Regions from separate parts of the Vibrio sp. D173a genome, predicted to be linked through region 3. Evidence: predicted binding sites of a transcription regulator. Region 3 holds the regulator's gene; each other region holds the start of a gene.

Region 1 (5,590 bases), on a different contig from region 3:
TTATCAGAACATCTCGGGTGAAGTTGCGAGTTTCAACAAACCAAAACAGGCAGATAAGCGAGATTGGGCGACAAAGACGTTGAAATATAAAAATCGACAAATGGTATAAATTACCTAGGGCAAACGATAATTCTGGTGAATTTGGTTAATTGATGATTTATTTATCACTTATGTGGCCAGTTTGCGTCTTGCAATTGCGCTTTGCATTTTGGTTTTGCATAATGCAAAGGTTGAGGGTGTAACAAGATTTGATATGAGATCTTGTGCCCAAAAATAGTACTTTTCAAATTGGCATGATTAATGCACAATTCTTTTCGACCCTTCTTAAGCCGAGGGTCACCTAGCCAACTGACGTTGTTAGTGAATACACATTGTTCACAAAATACATAAGCCAATCGTCCTAATTGCGGTTGGCTATTTTTTTGTTTGTAATATACCCAAGTGACTTCAAGATGCAGGATTCAGAGCGTTGTCATTGATTCGGGGGCAAGGAAAACAACGCCGTGTAATAGCTAGCTCTTTCCAAGTTGTTTGACGCAGCAATCGAGTCAATAACACGCTCCCAAAGGGCGAGTTGTCTTGGCTTGTATACTTTGTTGCCGATTCTTGATTTAGACCCACTAAACCTTTAAATCGCCGCCGCGTCTACAAACCAAGTCATTCTCGCTGAACCTAGCATCTCGAGGTTACTTGGGTATATATGTACAACGTTTCCTACGTGCTTTGCAATTTGCACTTTTCAAAGATTAATTAGTAATAAAAAAGGGCTGACGCATAACGCCAACCCTTGTGTTCACCACTTATATTTACTCAATCCAATCAGTAACCCATTAGCTGCAATAAGTTTTCCGCTGTCACGATCGCTTCCTTACGGTTGGCAATGTTGAGCTTCTGGTACAAGTTACGAATGTGAGTCTTAATCGTTGTGCCTGCCACATCCAGCTCTTGTGCGATTTGCTCGTTGCTAAAGCCAGAGTAAATCAGGCCAAGTACTTGCCACTCGCGTTGAGTCAGTGGGCTAGTACGAACCAATTCCGGTACATTCGGGTGATTGACTAGCTTCTCGATAAAGTCTTCATCGAAGTGAATAGAACGGCTGCGTTGGTTAGATGAAATGTCTTTCATCAACTGTTGCGCACGATGGCGTTCTAGATCGCCCAACTCATGACGTAAGCTCAGCTTCTCTAGCAGACCACCAATGGTTGCACCGTCAGTTAAGAAGTTACCTACCATGCCTGTCTGATTTGTCATCACTAGTGCTTCTTTCAGCAGTGTTTTGGCTTGCTCTTCGTCTTTCTGGCGTGCTGCCAAGATGGCTTCGACAACCAAGTTACGGTTTGTATCCGTCACCAAATTCGTACGGCGAGCTTCGCTTTGTAAAAAGTCCAGTGCTTCGCGCGCTTCATCATACTGACCAAGGTTGATATGAGCACGAGCAATATTACGCCATTGCAACTGTTGGAAGTGGTTACATGCCGATTCAGGACGGACGGCGGTGTTCAACCATTCTTGAATCGCTTCTGTATTGCCGCGCGCTTGCCAGAATAAGATCAGAGAAAGTGAGGCATTGGCTGTCCAGTCAACGTGGTAAGTGGATTGCTTCATCAGATGTCGGATATGTTCGATGAATTTGCCCGCTTTATCCAACTCACCACGGCCAATGGCAATGCGAGCCAACATTGAGTAGCTGTGTAAGTGCTTACTTGGTGAGTGGTTTTCTAGGATTTGCAGGCCTTTGTACGCACATTCTTCCGCTTCATCCAAACGGTTCCAGCACCACAATACCTGCGCACGAATACGTAACAAGAACTCATGAAGAGGAACGTGTTGAAGTTGCTGATCTTCAATCAGACGGAAGCCTGAATCTTGAAGTTCAAACGCTGCTTGAACGTAGCCTTGGGCGATCATGATTTCGCTTTGCTGCAAGATTGCCCACAACGCTTGGTGGTAAACCTGATACTGGCGCGCCAGTTTTTCGGTTTGCTGCATCATTGGCAATGCGCGATCCAGTTTGCCTAATACGTGGTTAACTTCGCCGACGACCGACGTAGCCACAATACGGCTGCGGTATACGGTTGGGTCAAGCTGACTTAAGGCAAGCTCGGCAAGTTCTAATGCGTGCTCTGGTTGGTTGCTATTGATCGCGACTTGAGCGAGTAGGGCATTTGCTTGGCCTTGATAGCCAGAATCGATCTCAATATTACGCTTTTTGTGCTCTTCTTTTGCTTCCGCTAGCAGTTTGCCTACTTGGTTATAGCGGTGTTGGCTCTGCGCTAGCCAAGCTCGCAACATCGATAATTTCGGATGGCTGAACAGCAGATCTTTATCAAGTTGGTTGATGGCAGACTCTAGGGTTGTCAACTCGCCTTGGTTGAACATCTTCCAGCCGAACTCATTCAAAATTTCTACGATCAGGTCGGTGTCGTTGGTCTTTTGGGCGTGATGAATCGCTTGATGAGGGGCTTTTTGCTTAAGCCAAGCAACCGCGGCATTTCGGTGTAGGTCTTTTTCTTGTTGAGGAATGCGAGCAAGGCGCTCATGAGACAAGAACTCACCAAATAGGTTATGGAAGCGGAACCAGTTTTGCTCACCTTCTAATGGATAGATAAACAAGCCGAAGCGGTTGAGTGATTCAATCATGCCTAGCGCGTCTTCACGCTGAGTCAGGGCAAACACGAGCTCGTCGTTAAAGTGGTCAAGCACCGACACTTGCATTAAGAAATGACGGGTTTCTTGGTCGAGAAGGTCAAAGACTTCCTCTACGAGGTAATCCCACAGATGCGCGTGGTTAAACTGAGACACCGATTCTACGGTTTGTGCCAGTGTGCGGTTCTGGTGCTGCGCCTGCAGTGCGATTAGCTGTAGCGCGGATGGCCAGCCCTCTACATAAGTGCGCAGGTTATTGGCCATATCCTCATCGATGCCATCGGCAATGCGTTGGTTAAAGAAACGAGTGGTTTCTTCGGTATCGAACGCCAACATCTCGTTGCCGATTTCAATCATCAGATCACGGACGCGAAGGTTCGCAGTACCCAATGGTGGCGCCGCACGGCTAGTGACCACCACAGTCAGGTTGTCTGGCATGTGCTTTAAGAAGAAGCGCATTGACTCGTGAATTTCGTCGTTAGTGATCAAATGGTAGTCATCTAAAACGACATAGCACTCGTGCTGAAAATCCGCCATCTCAGCGAAAACTTCGCTGAATAAAGAGCGTAAAGAAGAGAACTGACGTTTCTCAGCCAATTTTTGTGCGTTGGAACAGTTGTAGTTGGTCGCTTTGTTTAAAGCTTGCAGCAAATAGTTGACGAATCGAAAACCATCGTTGTCACTGTCATCGATGCTGTACCAACCCACATTCGGTTTATCTGATAGCCACTGTGCTGCCATGGTGGTTTTCCCGTAACCAGCTGGCGAGCGAAACAGTACCAGTTTGTAGTAAGGCGCTTGTTGTAGTAAGTCCAATACTCGCGGGCGGACGATCGCATTATGCAAGCGGCCAGGGCGAGTAAGTTTTGATGGAATCCACATTATTAATTCTGTCCTTAAATTTTTTAAGCTAGCGAAACTAGAAATTGACTCACACCACTAAATTCTAGTTTGTATAAAAAGTGTACAAGCTTGCGAGTCGTTGTGGATGTTACGACATCAGAAATGCCTCTTACTTTGATCCACTTCCTAATTCTCGAGAGTTGATGTAAATGCCATCAAATACGCCCTATATTTGTGATTTTGGTCACTTAAAAGCCGGTGGTATTGATCCCATGTAGAAAGAGTTGCACATCTATTAAGGAGAAATTATCAATGTTAAAAGAAGTAATGTGATCGATAAGACAGTTTTTACAATGGAGTGAGAAGGGTGAATAAAAAACGTCATGAGCAAATTTTAATCTTTCCATTAGGTGGCTGTGATCCGAATCACTAAGAATCGGACGATAGGCTGCTGTGTTGCGATTTAGATCACTAAGTTTGCAAGCTTACGCCCTCTACGCCCTACCCCCTCCTCCTTGTGGGGAGGACAAATGGGAGGATGTTTATTCACAGAGGGAAATGCACGATGTATGGCAGATGAATTACTAAAAGACGTGAGAATTTCTTAATGAAACCTACTCAACAGAAACAATTTGACAAGAAGTCGTTCCAAGAAAGCGTGAAGAAACATCTATCTGTAACTTACGCTCACACGATTGAAAATGCAGATAGCCGCGCATGGTACCTAGCAATGGGTCGCGCACTGGCTGAATTTACGACTTGTGATTTGCTTGCTACTGAAGCGGACGCTCGCATCCAAGAAGCGAAAAGCGTTAACTACCTTTCACTAGAATTCCTTATCGGTCGTTTGACTGGTAACAACCTAATCAGCATGGGTCTTTACGAAGAGATCACGGAAGCAATGGCTGAGCTAGGTCACAACCTAACAGACCTTCTAGAAGAAGAACGCGACCCTTCACTGGGTAACGGTGGTCTAGGTCGTCTAGCAGCATGTTTCATGGATTCATGTGCAGCACAAGAATTCCCAACTGTAGGTTACGGCCTGCATTACGAATACGGTCTATTTAAGCAGTCGTTCAAAGACGGCCGCCAACAAGAAGCACCAGACGCATGGCGTGGTGTAGAAGGTTACCCTTGGGAAGTGGCTCGCCCTGAGCTTGCACAAGAAATCGGCTTCTACGGTCACGTTGAAGTGGTAAATGAGAACGGTAAAGAAGTTCGTAAATGGGTTCCTGGTATGTCTGTAAAAGCAATGCCTTGGGATCTACCTATCGTAGGTTACGAATCAGACACGGTTTACCCTCTACGTCTTTGGGAATGTCAGGCAATTGCACCATTCTCACTAGAAAGCTTTAACAACGGTGATTACTTCGAAGCTCAGCACGCGCTGATCGATGCAGGTAACATCACTAAAGTGCTTTACCCGAACGACAACCACGAAAAAGGTAAAACACTGCGTCTAATGCAACAGTACTTCCACTCAGCAGCGTCTGTACGCGACATCCTACGTCGCCACGAAGCAGCAGGTTACTCGCTAGCGGATCTACCTAAGCAAGAGACAATCCAGCTTAACGATACGCACCCAACAATTGCTATCCCTGAGCTAATGCGCATCCTAGTGGACGAAAAAGGTCTTACTTGGGAAGCGGCTTGGGAAATCAGTTCTCAGACATTCGCGTACACTAACCACACGCTACTTCCAGAAGCACTAGAGACATGGCCAGAGTCGCTAATCCAGCGTCTACTTCCACGCCACATGGAAATCATTTTTGAAATCAACCACCGCTTCCTACAAGAAGTTCGTAAGATGTGGCCTGGTGACGGTGAGAAGCAAGCGAAGCTTTCTATCATCCAAGAAGGTTTCAACCGCATGGTTCGCATGGCTAACCTATGTGTGATTGGTTCTTACGCGGTAAACGGCGTAGCAGCACTTCACTCTGAATTGGTTAAGAAAGACCTATTCCCAGAGTTCCACGAGATGTACCCAACTCGTCTACACAACGTAACGAACGGCATCACGCCACGTCGTTGGTTGAAGTTCTGTAACCCAGGTCTTTCTAAGCTAATCACTGAGAAAATTGGTCGAGAATGGCCAGCGAAA
Region 2 (5,590 bases), on a different contig from region 3:
TGAAGAACCGCTTTGTAGTCACGCGGCATTACCTTAACCATAGAGGCTAGGCTTGCTTCAAAGTTGTCTAGGAAAGACTGAGCGACTTCACTTCCTGTGAATTGAACATGCTTAGTTAGCATGTCGAGTAATAGATCTCTGTCTTCTTGCTCGATTGGATCTAGGTCTACTAGCTCTGGGTTCAGTTTTGACTCAAAGTCGCCTGATTTATCCCATACGTAAGCCACACCGCCACTCATACCTGCGGCAAAGTTACGACCTGTTGAACCAAGGATGAGGGCTGCACCGCCCGTCATGTATTCACAACCGTGGTCACCGACGCCTTCTACTACTACTTTCGCGCCTGAGTTACGAACACAGAAACGTTCGCCAGCCATACCGCGAATGAAAGACTCACCCGAAGTTGCACCGTAGAAACACACGTTACCAACCACGATATTGTCTTCCGCGACAATGCTTGATTTCGCATCCGGGTAAAGTACTAAGGTACCGCCAGATAAGCCTTTACCCCAGTAGTCGTTCGCGTCGCCTTCCACTTCAAACTTCACGCCCTTAGCGAGGAATGCACCGAATGACTGACCCGCAGAACCTTTGAACTTCACGTTCATTGGTTGAGGTAGACCCGCATCTTTGTACACTTTCGATATTTCGTTCGACAACATGGTACCTGCAGAGCGGTCTGTGTTGACGATAGGGAACTCGGCGTTCACCGCTTCGCCTTTCTCGAGTGCAGGAATCGCTGCTTGAATCAGCTTACGGTCTAGTACTTCTTCTAGGTTGTGGTTTTGCTGAGCTTGGTTGAATACACCATCAGCTTCACGTGGTTGCTCAACGTGGAGAACAGGAGACAGATCTAGGTTCTTGTATTTCCAGTGAGAAACGTCTTGGCGAATCTTCAGCTTCTGGCCTTGACCGACCATCTCATCGATAGTGCGGAAGCCAAGTTCAGCCATGATTTCACGCAGACCTTGTGCCATGTATTGGAAGAAGGTGACGACGTCTTCTACGCGACCATCAAAGCGCTCACGAAGCGTCTTGTTTTGAGTCGCGATACCAACAGGACAGGTGTTCTTATGACACTTACGCATCATGATACAACCTTCAACCACCAAGGCTGCGGTTGCCACGCCCCATTCTTCTGCACCAAGTAGTGTTGCCACTGCTAGGTCGCGAGGTGTCTTCATCTGACCATCCGCTTGAACCACGATACGATTACGTAGACCGTTCTTCAGTAGCGTTTGGTGCGTTTCTGCCAAACCAAGTTCCCAAGGAAGACCTGTATGACGGATTGAAGACATTGGGGATGCACCTGTACCGCCGTCGAAACCTGCGATAAGTACAACGTCCGCTTTCGCTTTCGCTACACCAGAAGCGATCGTACCTACGCCAGCTTCCGATACCAGCTTCACGTTTACACGACCCGCGCGGTTCGCGTTCTTCAAGTCGTAGATAAGCTGAGCCAAATCCTCGATTGAGTAGATATCGTGGTGTGGCGGTGGCGAGATAAGACCAACGCCCGGAGTCGAGTGACGTGTTGCACCGATCCAGTCATCTACTTTATCGCCTGGTAGCTGACCACCTTCACCTGGCTTCGCACCCTGAGCCATTTTGATTTGTAGCTCTTCAGCGTTAGTTAGGTAGTAAGAGGTTACGCCGAAACGACCTGAAGCCACCTGCTTGATTGCAGAGCGTTCCCAATCGCCGTTCTCTTTGCGTTCGAAACGCATTGGGTCTTCACCACCTTCACCAGAGTTCGATTTCGCGCCAAGGCGGTTCATCGCAACAGCCAGTGTGGAGTGTGCTTCGTAAGAAATAGAACCGAATGACATTGCACCAGTCGCGAAGCGTTTCACGATGCTTTCAATTGGCTCGACTTCGTCGATAGAGATAGAACCGGCAGGGTTCTTAATGAACTCAAGTTGACTACGCAGAGTTACCGCGTTGTCGCCTTGCTTATCTACAGCAGTCGCGTATTGCTTGAACTGTTCGTAGTTCTTGTTGCGCGTAGACTCTTGCAGTAGAGAAATAGTCTCTGGATTGAATAGGTGCTTCTCACCACGCTGTTTCCATTGGTAAACACCACCAACATCCAGCATTTGAATTGGGATTTCGCGTTGTGGGTAACCGATGCGGTGACGGATCAGCACTTCTTTGGCGATATCATCAAGGGTTAGACCTTGGATACGAGAAACCGTACCAGTGAAGTATTTGTCGACCACTGACTTGTGGATACCCAAGGCTTCGAAGATTTGCGCACCGTGGTACGATTGTAGCGTTGAAATACCCATCTTCGAGAAGATCTTCAGAAGACCGCCATTGATCGCTTTACGGTAGTTGTTGAACAGGTCGCGAGGGTTCGCTTCTGGAGCCAACTTCTTCGTACGTTGAAGTTCAATGATGGTTTCAATTACTAGGTATGGGTTAACTGCGTTTGCACCGTAACCAAGTAGCGTTGCAAAGTGGTGCGTTTCACGCGCATCACCGGTTTCAACCACGATGTCACACTTCGCACGTAGACCTTTACGGATCAAGTGGTGGTGCACTGCACCAACTGCCAGCATTGCTGGGATCGCCGCGTGGTTTGAGTTCACTGCACGGTCAGTTAGTAGGATGATTGAGTAACCATCGATAACTGCGTCTTCTGCGTATTGGCAGATACGTTTTAGTGCACGTTCGAGCTTGCCTTGATCTTCATTGGCTTGGAATACGATATCCAGCGTCTTCGCTTGTAGGTGCTCGTTATCGATCGCACGCAGTTTTTCAAGCTCAGAGTTCGCTAGAACAGGCGATTCCAATTCGACTTTCTGACAGTGAAGTGGTGTTTCATTCAGAAGGTTTTGGTCTTTACCCAAGTAAGTGTTCAGCGACATAACCATGCGCTCACGGATCGGGTCGATCGGTGGGTTAGTTACCTGTGCAAACAGCTGCTTGAAGTAGTTTGAAAGGTGCTGAGATTGATGAGATAGAACCGCAAGAGGCCAGTCGGCACCCATTGCTGATAATGGCTCTTTCGCATCATTCGCCATTGGAACGATGATTTCGTTCACTTCTTCAGTGCTCACACCGAAAGCTTGCTGACGATGTAGCAAACGCTCTGGAGAAGGTTGGCTGAACTGGTTGCTCGCATCTGGCAACTTCTTCAAGCTCAGTAGGTTTTCTTCTACCCACTTCTCGTAAGGCTGCGCCGTTGCAATGGTGTCTTTCACTTCTTCATCAGAGATGATGCGACCTTGCTCTAGGTCTGCAACGAAGATACGACCTGGTTGTAGACGACCACGGAACTCAACGTTCTCTGGCTCAATATCCACAACACCAGATTCAGATGCCATTACTAGGAAGTTGTCTTTGGTCACTGTGTATCGAGAAGGGCGCAAACCGTTACGGTCTAGTGTCGCACCAACTTGAACACCATCAGTAAAACATACTGAAGCAGGACCATCCCATGGTTCCATGATGTTCGCGTGGTACTGATAGAACGCGCGACGTTTAGGATCCATGTTTTTGTTTTCTTGCCATGCTTCCGGGATCATCATCATCAATGCGTGTGGCAGGCTGCGACCAGAAAGAACTAGGAGCTCAAGTGCCATGTCAAAGTTAGATGAATCCGAGCTGCCTTCCTGACAGATTGGAAGAAGCATGTCGATTTCAGCCTGAGTAAACAGGTCTGATTCTAGGATTGCTTCACGGGCTTTCATCCAGTTCAAGTTACCGCGAACTGTATTGATTTCACCGTTGTGGGCAATGTAACGGAAAGGCTGTGCAAGACGCCATTTCGGGAAGGTATTAGTAGAGAAACGAGAGTGTACCAGTGCCAGTGCAGTCACCATGGTCGGGTTTTGCAGATCAAGGAAGTACTGAGGTACTTGCTCGGTCGTTAACTGACCTTTGTACACCAATGTCTTGTAAGACATGGAGTTAATGTAGAAGTCGTCACCAATGTTCGAAACGCTTTCTAGGCAAACTCGCACTGTGTAGTTACGAAGTACGTACAGTTTACGTTCTAGCTCTTCAGGTGTGATGCCAGGGCCACCAGAGATAAACACATGCTCAAACTGAGGCTCTGTGCTTAGTGGGTCTGCACCGATCATGGAGTTATCGGTCGGCAATACACGGTAGCCGATAACTTCAAGGTCTAGACGTTGTGCGTTACGTTCTAGAATGTCACGGCATTGTTCGCGTTTGTATTCGTCTTTCGGGAAAAGAACGACACCAACACCATACTTTTCAAACGAAGGCAATTTAATGCCTAACTTAACGGCCTCTTCTAATAGGAATTCATGAGGTTTTTGTAGCAAGATACCCGCACCGTCACCGCTGCATGGGTCACAACCTTGACCACCACGGTGTTCCATGCGAGCCAGCATATCCAATGCTTGAGTCACTACTTCATGAGATTTACGGTTTTTAAGGTGAGCAACAAAACCGATACCACAAGCGTCATGCTCCAGCTCCGGAGTGTACAGACCCTGTGAATTTTGCTCTCTATCTACCATAGATACATCCTTCCAGTTCAATGTCGACGCAAGAATCCCGGACAGATCTCGACTGCCTTAGGTGCGCTCTTTGCGTCTTGTCCTTTATATTTATGATTCGCCACTGGCCGAGGTTGACCAGTCTTGATTCCTTTCCGTATCTCGCAGGAAAAATTTTGCGAGAAAAACAATCCTTGGTGATATCCCTTTATTTATTGCCACAATTTAGTGACTTATATAGGTGGGAGCGGGGTATCGCCGACAATTCCCGCAGTTATTGTTGTAATAAAAGTCACAAAAATAGCGGGGTTGTGTAAGTATCCTACAATTTTGTGACTTGAGAATGCAACGAAAAGTCGCTTTTGTGACCCAATTTTTTCGTTTAAATATTCACTTTTTGTTTAACATTTGCGCAACATTGCGGTTTTTGAGTTGATTTTATGCAGTTTTATTGATTTCACACCGATACCTGTTTGTTTGAATTGACTAGAATTATTTGTTTTTTCTTGCAGGGATGTAATTTATTTACATGAATCGTAGTGAGATTTATTACGGTTTACTATTGGTGAGAATCTATGCAGTTACATGAGTTGGTCAACACATTAGGCCAAGACCTTCAGCGTCGTTACGGCGAAAAAGTCCATAAGCTGACTTTACATGGTGGCTTTAGTTGCCCAAACCGCGACGGCACGATTGGCCGAGGTGGTTGTACATTCTGTAATGTGGCTTCGTTTGCTGACGAAGAAGTGCAGATCAAAAGCATCCACGATCAATTGAAAGATCGCGCTGGAGAGATCCATCGAGCGAAGAAGTATCTGGCTTATTTTCAGGCGTACACCAGTACCTATGCAGAAGTACAAGTTCTTAAAAACATGTACGAAGAAGCTCTCAAAGCGGCTGATATCGTCGGCCTTTGTGTGGGTACTCGTCCTGATTGCGTTCCTGATGCGGTATTAGATCTGCTGTCGGATTACGTGAATCAAGGCTATGAGATTTGGCTAGAGCTCGGTCTTCAAACTGCCAACAATGATACCCTCAAGCGTATCAACCGTGGTCATGATTTTGAGTGCTATGCAGAAATCACTAAACGCGCTCGTGCTTTGGGTATTAACGTTTGT
Region 3 (5,590 bases):
GGTTTCAACCGACGACCAAGAGTGGGAATACTTCGTGGACCACATTCGTGCCGGCATCGTGAACCGCAACCGTCAGTTAACGGGTGCAAGTGGTGATGCGCCATTTGGTGGTCCGGGTGCCTCAGGTAACCTACGTCCAAGTGCTTACTACGCGGCAGACTACTGTGCGTACCCAATGGCATCAATGGAAGGACAAGAGACGGTCTTACCTGCAACATTGAGCCCAGGTGTAAGCCTGTAATAGAGAAATACGAAGCGGTGACAAAGTATCGCCGCTTCTCTCTGCCGGAGCTATTTACCAAGTTAGGATTCTGGTAAGCGCGCTGGCAAACGCCAAAGGCGAGCTTAAGACTCTCCAGCGCGTGTTGACTGACTGGCACTTATGCCGCACATACCGTCACAGGTTGATGACCGCTCGTTCGTGATTCTGGACAGCCCACGGGCTGTGAACGAGCGGTCAACTTCTTCTTACCCCTAACTCTACATTTCATAACAAGGAGTCGTTATGACGCCCGATGTGTTATTTGAATCGCTATGGCAAGACTACATTCAACGTCTGTGCCCTTCTGCTGCTAAAGTCCATCAACTTCTTCAAGAAGATGAGCCTCTGATTAATGACCATATTGCGCTACGTACGTTTAATGTCGCTCCCCTAGGCATTGAAACGTTAGCGAAGCCATTCTTGGCGGTGGGTTACAAAGCCTGTGGTGACTACGTATTTGAAAGCAAAAAGCTGGTGGCAAAACATTTTGAGCACCCAGATCCGAAACAACCAAAAGTCTTCATCAGTGAATTGAAAGTGGATGAGTGCTCACCAGAGCTACAAGCCATCGTTCGTAAACTGGTGGAGCAGGTTGATGCTTCTAAACTGACAGGCAGTGACTTCTTGTACGGCGGACGCTTGTGGGACCTAAGCTATGCTGACTTTCAAACCTTGGCGAAAGAGAGTGAATACGCTTCTTGGCTTGCAGCGCATGGTTACGGAGCGAACCACTTCACAGTGAGTGTGAATCAACTCAATCAGCATGAAGAAGTGAAGCAAGTGAACGACCACCTGCGCACAGCAGGCTTTACCATCAACGAGAATGGCGGTGAAGTAAAAGGCACGCCAGAGGTGCTACTAGAGCAATCGTCGACCATGGCAGACAAAGTGCCAGTGACCTTTACTGAAGGCGTTGAGGTGATTCCTGGAGGCTTCTACGAGTTTGCTAAGCGCTACCCAATGGATAACGGTGAGTTGTACCCAGGATTTGTGGCTGCATCGGCAGATAAGATCTTCGAAAGCACCAACGGGTAAAGAAGAGGCGAGAATGGGCTACGCCCTCTAGATGCGGAAACGCTTCGCTGCGGGAGGTTCTCACTCTCGGAATCTGAGAGGGCTTAATCCCGAAGGACGAAGTCCGCTCTCGGAATGCAGGTTCCCGATTCCCAAAAAAGAAAAAGCCACCAAACTTGCATTTGGTGGCTTTTAAATTTTTTAAACGTTAATCGAGATTAACGAGTCCCGTAAACAACGATAGTTTTACCGTGCGCAGAAATTAGGTTCTGCTCTTCTAGCATCTTCAAGATACGGCCTACTGTCTCACGAGAACAGCCAACAATTTGACCGATTTCTTGACGAGTGATCTTGATTTGCATGCCGTCTGGGTGCGTCATCGCATCTGGCTGTTTAGCAAGGTTCAGAAGAGTCTGAGCGATACGACCAGTTACGTCTAGGAACGCTAGGTCACCCACTTTTTGGCTAGTAACTTGTAGACGACGAGCCATTTGCGCAGAAAGGCGCATTAGGATGTCTGGGTTAACTTGGATAAGTTGACGGAATTTCTTGAAAGAAATCTCTGCCACTTCACAAGGAGATTTAGCGCGAACCCAAGCTGTACGCTCTTGGTCTTCTTCGAATAGACCAAGCTCACCAATGAAGTCGCCTTGGTTTAGGTAAGAAAGGATCATTTCCTTACCTTCTTCGTCTTTGATAAGAACCGCAACAGAACCTTTAACGATGTAGTACAAAGTCTCTGCTTTTTCGCCCGCGTGAATTAGCGTGCTCTTTGATGGGTACTTATGAATATGACAGTGTGAAAGAAACCACTCTAATGTTGGGTCGGTTTGAGGTTTACCTAGAACCATAATATCTCACTTCCTCTGCAGGGTACGCTTGCGCTATCCATATTTTAGCTAAGCCTGAATGGGCTTACTAGGATAAGAGCACTTTTTATATGCTGCAAGCTCTCTTGTGTTTCGGTTAGAAATAGTATCCTTTTTCGGAAACGATTTCTTGATTTTAATCGTGCCATGATTGAGATTTTGTAAGCAAAACTGTGCACATGATCACGGTATGAAAAGTAAACACTCAATTTACGAGGTTTTTAGCCAATTTTCCCAGTTTCGATGAGTTGCTGCAGAATCGGCCTCACTATGAGCTCCATTGCAAAGCTCATCTTACCGCCTGGAACCACAATGGTGTTATGGCGAGACATGAATGAGCCATCAATCATCGCCAGCAAATACGGGAAGTCGACATTCTTGATACCGCGTAGGCGGATCACCACGAAGCTTTCATCCAAACTAGGGATGCCTTTGGCGTTAAGTGGGTTGGAAGTATCAACGGTCGGTACACGCTGGAAGTTGATATGTGTGCGGGAAAATTGCGGGGTAATGTAGTTCAGATAATCGTCCATCGAGCGCACGATCGAATCCATTACCGCTTCTCTTGAGTGGCCACGATCGCGCGTGTCACGAACGAACTTTTGAATCCATTCCAAGTTCACGATTGGCACCATGCCAATCAGAAAGTCAACGTGACGCGCCACATTAACATCGCCATCCACCACGCCACCGTGTAAACCTTCGTAGAACAGTACATCGCTGTTTTCAGGCAGATCTTGCCAAGGTGTAAAGGTGCCCGGCATTTGGTTGTATGGAACGGCTTCATCAAAGGTGTGCAGATAGCGGCGCACGCTGCCGGTGCCATCTTCACCAAACTGACGAAAGAACTCTTCTAGTCCCGGAAAGTCATTGGCTTGTGGCCCAAAGTAGCTAATGTGTTTGCCTTGCTCACGCGCTTTACGGATTTCGACATCCATCTCTGGACGTGTAAAACGGTGGAAGCTGTCACCTTCAACCCACGCTGGTTTGACGTTCATCATATTGAACATCTTGCGGAAGGCTTCAGAAGTGGTGGTAGTACCGGCACCGGACGAACCAGTAACCGCAATGATTGGGTGTTTCGCTGACATGACAAACCTTGTCGAAAATTACTTACCTGTAAAGTGCAGCACGCGTATGCTGCACGGTCGATAACCCACTATAGCACGTAACAAGCCCTTGTCATCGAGTGGGATACGGTAAAATGTGAAGGGTCTAAAACTTTGCTTTTAGTTGGATATCAACCGTTTCATGAAGCTCAGAAAATACGATGACAGCTTCGCCTTTCTCTAATTGGGATTTGACCTGATCGATTTTACTCTGCAGTGAAACTTCAACTGAGCCGTAGTCGGTGCCTTCACGAAGAACGAATTCGCGGATCAGGTTTTCTAGTGTCTCTGGCGCAATGTCTTGCCATGGAATGATCATAAATACCTCAAACTTTTATGATGTTTAAACGCGCCTCTTAGGTTGTTGATGTTTGGCGCGCCTAAGTAGTTTACTGTGTTCGCGGCACGGATACAGCAGAAAGGTACTCAGCAGCGATACTTTCGTAGTAAGCCGGAAGGGCTTCTTCTAGCCAGAACTTCGGCTTTAATGCGCTACCTGTTAGGAAGCCCACGTGACCACCATGTTCGTAAAGTCGGTAATCGATGTTGTCTGGCAATACGAATTTCGGGATCACTTCTTCGGTCATAAACGGATCGTCTTTGGCGTGGATGATCAAGGTTGGCAAGGTGATCTGCTGCAGCTTGCTTAGACCTGAACATTGATCGTAATAATCTTGCGCGTCCTTAAAGCCATGCAGAGGCGCGGTGATCAAGTCATCAAACTCATACAAGCGAGTGACGCGTTTGATCGAGTTGTACGACAGGGCTAACTCTCCGTGGATCAAATCGTGCTTCTGTAACGCATTGCGCTTGAGTGAGGAGAGCAAGTAACGTCGGTAAACTTTCGAGAAGCCTTGCTCAATACGATTTGCACATGCTGCCAAGTCCAGTGGTGCAGAGACAATGGTCGCGGCACTTAAGATGGGATCGTCTTTGTACTCAGCCAAGTAGTTCGCCAACATGTTACCGCCAAGGGAAATGCCGACCGCAACTTTAGGGTTGTTAGGGAATTGCTGATTGAGCTGCTCAAGAAAGAAGCGAGAATCCGTTACTTCGCCGGAGTGATAAGCGCGGGCTTTTTTGTTTGGCTTACCGCTGCACCCACGAAAGTGCATCATCACTGACAGCCAACCCGATTTAGAGAAGGCATTCATCAAACCATTCGCATACGGGCTATAGAAGCAGCCTTCCAAGCCATGAAAGAGGACGAAGATTGGTTTATTGTGAGCGGCTTTAGAATCTGGCTGTTGTGACCAAGCCAAATCAAGGAAGTCACCATCTGGTGTATCTAGTGTTTGCCAAACAGGCGTAAATAACGCTTTCTTGCGGATAAAGCGCGGCAATAGCGTCTGGAGATGCGGGTTCTTAATCCCGGCGGCTGCGAAAAATTGTGTCATACCTAACTGCTCTTATATGGTCCTTCAATGTTCGCCGAAGAACTTATTAATATAATCCTTTATAGCTTTAGTATAGATATTTTACTGGTTTATGACTGATTTATGGATATTGAATGTTTGGAACTGGCATGGAGAATGCCTGTTGTAAATGTTCACCACCTAACTGGCGACAGTACCTCAGCGTCAGTGGTTCGCCGTCATTCTTGACTAATTTGAGTGAGTTGACGCAGTCGACTAGGTCGGACTGTTGCTGTTTTTCGAGCTGCAATTCGAACTGTAATGCTTCGCGATAAAGCGCATCATTAACTTGTGATTTGAGGTGGCGACGAAGTTCACGGTAAGAGTGGAGCAGGGTTTCACTTCGACCAAGACAGCCTTGCACCAAGTGCCAGTCTTGTTCTTGGAAAATTACCTGCTGCTCATCGAGCCATCTGAGCAGCAGTAATAGGTTCACGTTTCCGTGATAGTTGTTTTGCAATGATAGGCACGCTTCCTTCACTTCTCGCACACCATAAAATTGCAGACTGAACTGCCAAAGGTGTTCTAGGGTGAGAGTGTATTCTGCGTGCTCGTTTGTCATTGATTAAACTCTAGTTCCATCTGCTCAAGTGTTTCTTGGGCAGACATCCATTCCATTTCTACTTCTTCAAGATCTGCTTTGCTAGAAGCTTGAAGCGCCAACACTTCGTTAAGTTTAGCTTTGTTTTCGGCTTCATACAGAGAGTTATCCGATAACTGTTCTTCTGCTTTCGCCAGTGCTTCGCCTAACTTATCCATTTTGTTTTCCAACTGTGTCAGCGTTTTGCGAATTGGTGCGGTCTGCTTACGAAATTCTGCTTCGCGTCGCTTTTGCTCTTTTTTCGCCGCTGCACTGTTGGCGTTATCTTTCACTGGCTGAGCTGCTTGTGCTTCTTTACGCTCGGCTTTTTGTTGCTCGGT
Region 4 (5,590 bases), on a different contig from region 3:
AATAATCTCGGTAAACCACTTTATTCCACGGCGTTGAACTTGGGTAAAGCAACAATTGGTACTCTGCCTTTTGTTTCCTTTGGATCGCAATGGTATGGCGCGCTTGGTGTATTATATGGGCAAGCAGTGGGTACGATAGTGTTTGGGTTGCTGGCGTTAGTCGTGCTGAACAAACACATTAAAGATCTGATGCAAAACTTCGGAGAAGAAGACATTGAAGACGATCCTGCGATCACTTGCGTCAATACTCAGCCTTTCTGTTCCCATGATGCGGTGTTGATAGATGAAGTAGCGACCGCTATGGAAGATGAAAAAGCAGAAATTTCGTGAAATGCACATAAATACACTTGACCTTGGAGTTAGCTCTAAGGTTTATTCTTAGTGATAAATAGAGACTTATCACCAATAAGGAAAGTGAATTATGTGTACAAAACATCAAGATTGCCAAACAGGCAAAGTCAAATCTGCGGTGGCGCTAGGAGCAAACGATTCTTGCTGCACGCCAGCAAAACCAACGCTTAATATTACGCAAGCAAGCGTGATCACTTCGGAAGATTCTTGCTGCAGTGGCGGAAGCTGTAGCTCGGATTCTGTTGAAGACGAAGGCCCTGCCGAACCCCTCGAATCCTCCATTCGTCATAGTTGGCTAGTATCGGGCATGGATTGTCCTGCCTGTGCTCAAAAGCTAGAAAAGGCCATTTCTTCTGTTGAGGGTGTCACAAATGCCAAGGTCTTGTTCGCTACAGAAAAGTTAGTGGTCGATTTTGATAATCGTGCGTTGGCTTCTGTCATCGAGCAGGTTTCTCATCAAACTGGTTTCCCACTGACATCGACAGATGCACCCAAACCAAAAGCAGAGAAAAAGGGTTGGTTGGGCGTTATCAAAGACAATGTTCAAATCCTATCCATTGCAGGTGCGATGGCGTTTGCTGGCATCATTTCTGACTTCAATCCAACGCTGAGTACTTGGCTATTTACTTTAACCTGCTTGCTCGGCTTATATCCGGTTGCGATGAAAGCGGTCAAGTTGGCTCGCAGTGGTACGCCATTTGCGATTGAAACATTAATGAGTGTGGCGGCTTTAGGTGCGCTTTACCTCGGTGAAACCGCTGAAGCGGCGATGGTGCTATTGCTTTTCCTTATTGGTGAAAAGTTAGAAGCATATGCATCATCTCGTGCTCGTAGCGGTGTTCAAGCTTTGATGGATCTTGTTCCAGAGAACACAACGCTGATTGTGGACGGCGAACGTCAAGACGTGCCTGCGTCACAGCTACAGCCGGGTGATGTGATTGAAGTAGCGCCGGGTGGTCGTATGCCAGCTGATGGCGTACTGATGACTCAAGCGGCAAGCTTTGATGAAAGTGCATTAACGGGCGAGTCTGTTCCCGTAGAGAACAACGAAGGCGGCAAAATCATGGCGGGTGCTGTGGTTGTCGATAAAGTCGTTCAAGTCAAAGTGACGTCTCGCCAAGGTGAGAACGCGATTGACCGTATCCTACATTTGATTGAAGAAGCGGAATCACGTAAAGCGCCACTTGAACGTTTCCTCGATAAGTTCAGCCGTTGGTACACACCGTTGATGATGCTTGTTTCTCTATTAGTCATCATTACACCACCATTGTTGTTTGCTCAACCTTGGGAAACGTGGGTATACCGTGGTTTAGCGTTATTGTTGATCGCATGTCCTTGTGCTTTGGTTATCTCTACGCCGGCGGCGATCACTTCTGGCTTAGCGGCGGCGGCAAAACGAGGCGCACTGATCAAAGGTGGTGCAGCGCTTGAGCTATTGGGTCGTGTTGAATCAGTCGCTTTCGATAAAACGGGCACTCTGACACAGGGCAAACCGCAAGTAACTGATGTGGTGCCGTTTGATGTGACGGAAGAACAACTGCTGAGCTTGACCGCTTCGATTGAGATTGGCTCAAGTCACCCGCTAGCAATTTCTTTGGTGAACAAAGCGCAAGAGCAAGGCATCAACATTCCTGAAGCTGCAGACAAAACCGCGCAGGTTGGTTCTGGTGTGACAGGGCTTGTTGAAGGCAAACTGGTTCAGGTGATTGCACCATCGAAAGCTGACTTCCCAATCTCACAACAGGTAGAGCAGCAAGTCTTAGCGTTGGAAGGGCAGGGTAAAACTGTGGTTATCGCACGCCACGATAACGAAGTGATAGGTTTGATTGCTTGGCAAGACACGCTTCGTCAAGATGCTCAACAAGCCGTTGCTGCATTGAAGAAACTGGGTATTTCATCTGTGATGCTAACAGGTGACAACCCTCGCAGTGCCGAAGCAATTGCGAACCAAATTGGCCTTGATTACAAAGCAAGTTTGCTACCAGCAGACAAAGTGCACTACGTAGAAGAGATTTCAGCGCAGCACACGGTTGCGATGGTAGGCGATGGTATTAACGACGCACCAGCGATGAAAGCTTCAAGCATTGGCATTGCGATGGGAGGTGGTACTGACGTTGCACTCGAAACGGCTGATGCCGCGCTGACTCACAACCGTTTGATCGAACTCGCTGGTATGATCGAACTATCACGTGCGACGCTGAACAACATTCGTCAGAACGTGGCGTTAGCATTAGGCCTAAAAGGTGTGTTCTTAGTAACAAGTTTACTGGGTATTACCGGTTTATGGGTTGCAGTTCTTGCCGACAGTGGTGCTACCGCACTGGTCACACTGAATGCACTGCGTCTGCTTCGCTTTGAATCAAAACAACTGAAGTAGTATCAACCTTTAATACATCTTTGAATGTTGAATAAATAGCCCGAGGTCATCATACCTTGGGCTTTTTTCTGTCCTGAAAGTGTAGATTTATTACATTGTTTTATTGTGACTGTGATCACTCAATGTTGGTAAAAGGTTCGCTACAGTGCATCTGTACCCAACAACTTATTAATGAGCTTATTGTTTACAAAATAAGCCACAACAAGGAGCGACTTATGTCTCAAGCTGTATTCCATTTAGGTGTTACTGAAGCGGATCTTAATGGTGCTACTCTAGCAATCATTCCAGGCGATCCAGCACGCGTACAAAAAATCGCTGAAGAAATGGAAAACCCAGTATTTCTAGCAAGTCACCGTGAATACACGCTATACCGTGCAGAGCTAGACGGTAAACCTGTTGTGGTTTGTTCTACTGGTATCGGTGGCCCATCTACTTCTATCGCAGTAGAAGAGTTGGCTCAGCTTGGCGTTCGCACTTTCCTACGTGTAGGTACTACTGGTGCAATCCAACCACACGTAAACGTGGGTGACATGATCGTTACTACAGGTTCTGTTCGTCTAGACGGCGCGAGCCTACACTTTGCTCCAATGGAGTTCCCAGCAGTAGCAGATTTTGAAATCGCAACAGCTATGAAAGCAGCGGTTGAAGAGTCTGGTGCAACAGTTCATATGGGTGTGACTGCTTCAAGTGACACTTTCTATCCAGGTCAAGAGCGTTACGACACTTTCTCTGGCCGTGTTGTTAAGCGTTTCCAAGGTTCTATGCAAGAGTGGCAAGACATGGGCGTTCTGAACTTCGAAATGGAGTCAGCAACACTGCTAACTATGTGCGCAAGCTCAGGTCTAAAAGCAGGTTGTGTGGCGGGTGTAATCATCAACCGCACACAAAAAGAGATTCCAGATCATTCAACGCTGAAAGAAACGGAAGCTCGCTCAATTAAAGTTGTAGTAGAAGCAGCGCGTAAGATGCTTTAAGCACAACATTTAGTTGGCATTTAAACAAACGGAAAAAGCCAGAGGTTCGCCTCTGGCTTTTTCTATCTGGCAGTGTTGTCGGAGTATTCAAACAACAAATCTGCAGCAATAAAAAAGCAGCTCGAGGCTGCTTTTTTTGATCGGATATTAACGATTAAATTTCGTCAGAACCGCCAGCGGCTTTAAACCATGCGGTTAGGTGCGTTTTGAGATCTTTCAGCTCATCAGGGCCGATCAACGCTAAACCTAAGTCCTCTGCACGAGTGATGTCGTTGTGACGCAGTGGGCGGAAGCTGACTAGCATCGCTCGCGCTTGCAGGCCGCCTAATAAGTCACGTAACGATTCCAGCTTGTATAGGGTATCATCGCCATCATCACGCATCCCTTTCGTCTTACATTCAATGATGTGAAGCTTGTTGTTTACCACCGTTGCTACGTCAAGTTCATTACGAACTTCGCTTTCACCGAGTTTGCGGTAAACCTGCACATTCAACGAACGGTCTTGGATCGTCGGCATGGTGTCTTGGATTTGTTTGACAGTGCTGTGCACCAGTGTTTCTAGCCATTCACCGTTAGAGAAACGACGAGCATCTTCATCCGCGAAGGTTAGAACACCGTTTTCGTACGTGGCGATTTGCGCTTCAACCAAATCGGTCAGTAGCATGTTCAGCTCACGGTAGCCTTGTTGCTTCTCTGAAAGCTCGACATCCAGCTTTTGTTCTTTACGACAAGTGGTTGCAAGGTAGTTCAGTGTTGCAAGGCCGGGGCCAAGCTCCAGCGCGTTAGATGCCCAGCGTTCACCCAGTTCGTAAAGCTTTTGATCGAGTTGAGGTGGAAGGTCTACGTGGTGGAATTCGCCGCGCGCACCGAAAATAGTGAGGTAATCAGAAATCGTAATGTGGTCTTCCACTTGCGTGTCTTCTTTGCCATCAGGGTAAAGCCAGCACAGTTTATCGCTGTTTGGTTCTACTACGAAGATTGGCCAGCGGTACGTACGGAAGACTTCGTACACGGAAAGCAGTCGGTGACGGAGGCCACAGCTTGCATTGAGTTTTACTTCTTCACCTCGGTCATGGAGGTCTTTTGCCAATTGATGGACAGATTGTTTGATCAGAGAAGTGTTTACTGCAGAAGGAATTTCAAAGAATTCAGACGTAATTTCTCGCTGCTCTAATACTGCGCTCAGTCGCTCGTACATATCGGATTGGCTTTTGTCGCCGATGAAGACGATATGTGTACTTACAGTGCGATTATCCAAAAGAGGAGTGACTAATCTCACTGGATCTTGGTCGATAATACCAACATGAACAGCCATAGGTTTTCCTTCTTATTTGGCTTGCTCGAAAAGAGAAAAGAAAAGGGATGAGCAAGCCATATAAACCATATGTAGACACAGCTCATAAAAAACAAGGGCGACTTCAATAAAAAGTCGCCCTTATACAGTTGGTTGCAATGAATTTTCTAGTTTTTACATAAAACTTTATAGTTTAAATCGATGAACCAGTTCGTTTTGTTGATGTGCCAGTTGAGTCAAAGATTCACTGGTTTGCGCGATGCTAGACATTGCATGGTAGCTCTGGTCAGCAATACTATTGATGTCTTCAATGTTGCGCGCAATATCTGCAGAAGTCTCGCTCTGCTCAGCCGCCGCTTGGGATATGTGGGTACTCATCTGACTGATTTCGATGATCAGCGCTTGGATTTCTTCCATTGAGCTGTTTGCCTTAGAGGCTTGCTCAACGGATATTTCCATATCACTCATGCAGCTTTGAATAACTTGGTTAGCAGACTGAGAACTGGATTGAAGGTTACTGATCATTGCTTCAATCTCAGTTGTAGATTGTGTGGTCTTGGAAGCCAGTACGCGAACTTCATCTGCCACTACCGC

Evidence for each region. Region 3 encodes CRP, which controls carbon source genes, mostly activating them, when cyclic AMP is high. Its sites were predicted from a motif close to TGTGANNNNNNTCACA; they were not measured.
Region 1: the regulator CRP is predicted to act here: its motif matches at 3,723-3,738, upstream of malT (HTH-type transcriptional regulator MalT).
Region 2: the regulator CRP is predicted to act here: its motif matches at 4,754-4,769, upstream of gltB (glutamate synthase large subunit).
Region 4: the regulator CRP is predicted to act here: its motif matches at 2,833-2,848, upstream of udp (uridine phosphorylase).

What each region holds. Positions count from the first base shown of each region.
Region 1 is NZ_JAHGAH010000030.1:14,563-20,152, reverse strand. It holds gene malT (HTH-type transcriptional regulator MalT) at 820-3,528, opposite strand; gene KIV40_RS04495 (glycogen/starch/alpha-glucan phosphorylase) at 4,097-5,590, shown strand, end outside.
Region 2 is NZ_JAHGAH010000032.1:14,879-20,468, forward strand. It holds gene gltB (glutamate synthase large subunit) at 1-4,493, opposite strand, end outside; gene KIV40_RS04685 (TIGR01212 family radical SAM protein) at 5,048-5,590, shown strand, end outside.
Region 3 is NZ_JAHGAH010000070.1:13,966-19,555, reverse strand. It holds gene astD (succinylglutamate-semialdehyde dehydrogenase) at 1-241, shown strand, start outside; gene KIV40_RS08120 (DUF1338 domain-containing protein) at 506-1,297, shown strand; gene crp (cAMP-activated global transcriptional regulator CRP) at 1,495-2,127, opposite strand; gene KIV40_RS08110 (phosphoribulokinase) at 2,367-3,236, opposite strand; gene KIV40_RS08105 (YheU family protein) at 3,361-3,573, opposite strand; gene KIV40_RS08100 (hydrolase) at 3,644-4,651, opposite strand; gene KIV40_RS08095 (TIGR02444 family protein) at 4,752-5,231, opposite strand; gene KIV40_RS08090 (ABC transporter ATP-binding protein) at 5,228-5,590, opposite strand, start outside.
Region 4 is NZ_JAHGAH010000091.1:10,306-15,895, forward strand. It holds gene KIV40_RS10465 (MATE family efflux transporter) at 1-330, shown strand, start outside; gene KIV40_RS10470 (zinc/cadmium/mercury/lead-transporting ATPase) at 422-2,728, shown strand; gene udp (uridine phosphorylase) at 2,944-3,702, shown strand; gene KIV40_RS10480 (DUF1887 family protein) at 3,857-5,017, opposite strand; gene KIV40_RS10485 (methyl-accepting chemotaxis protein) at 5,183-5,590, opposite strand, start outside.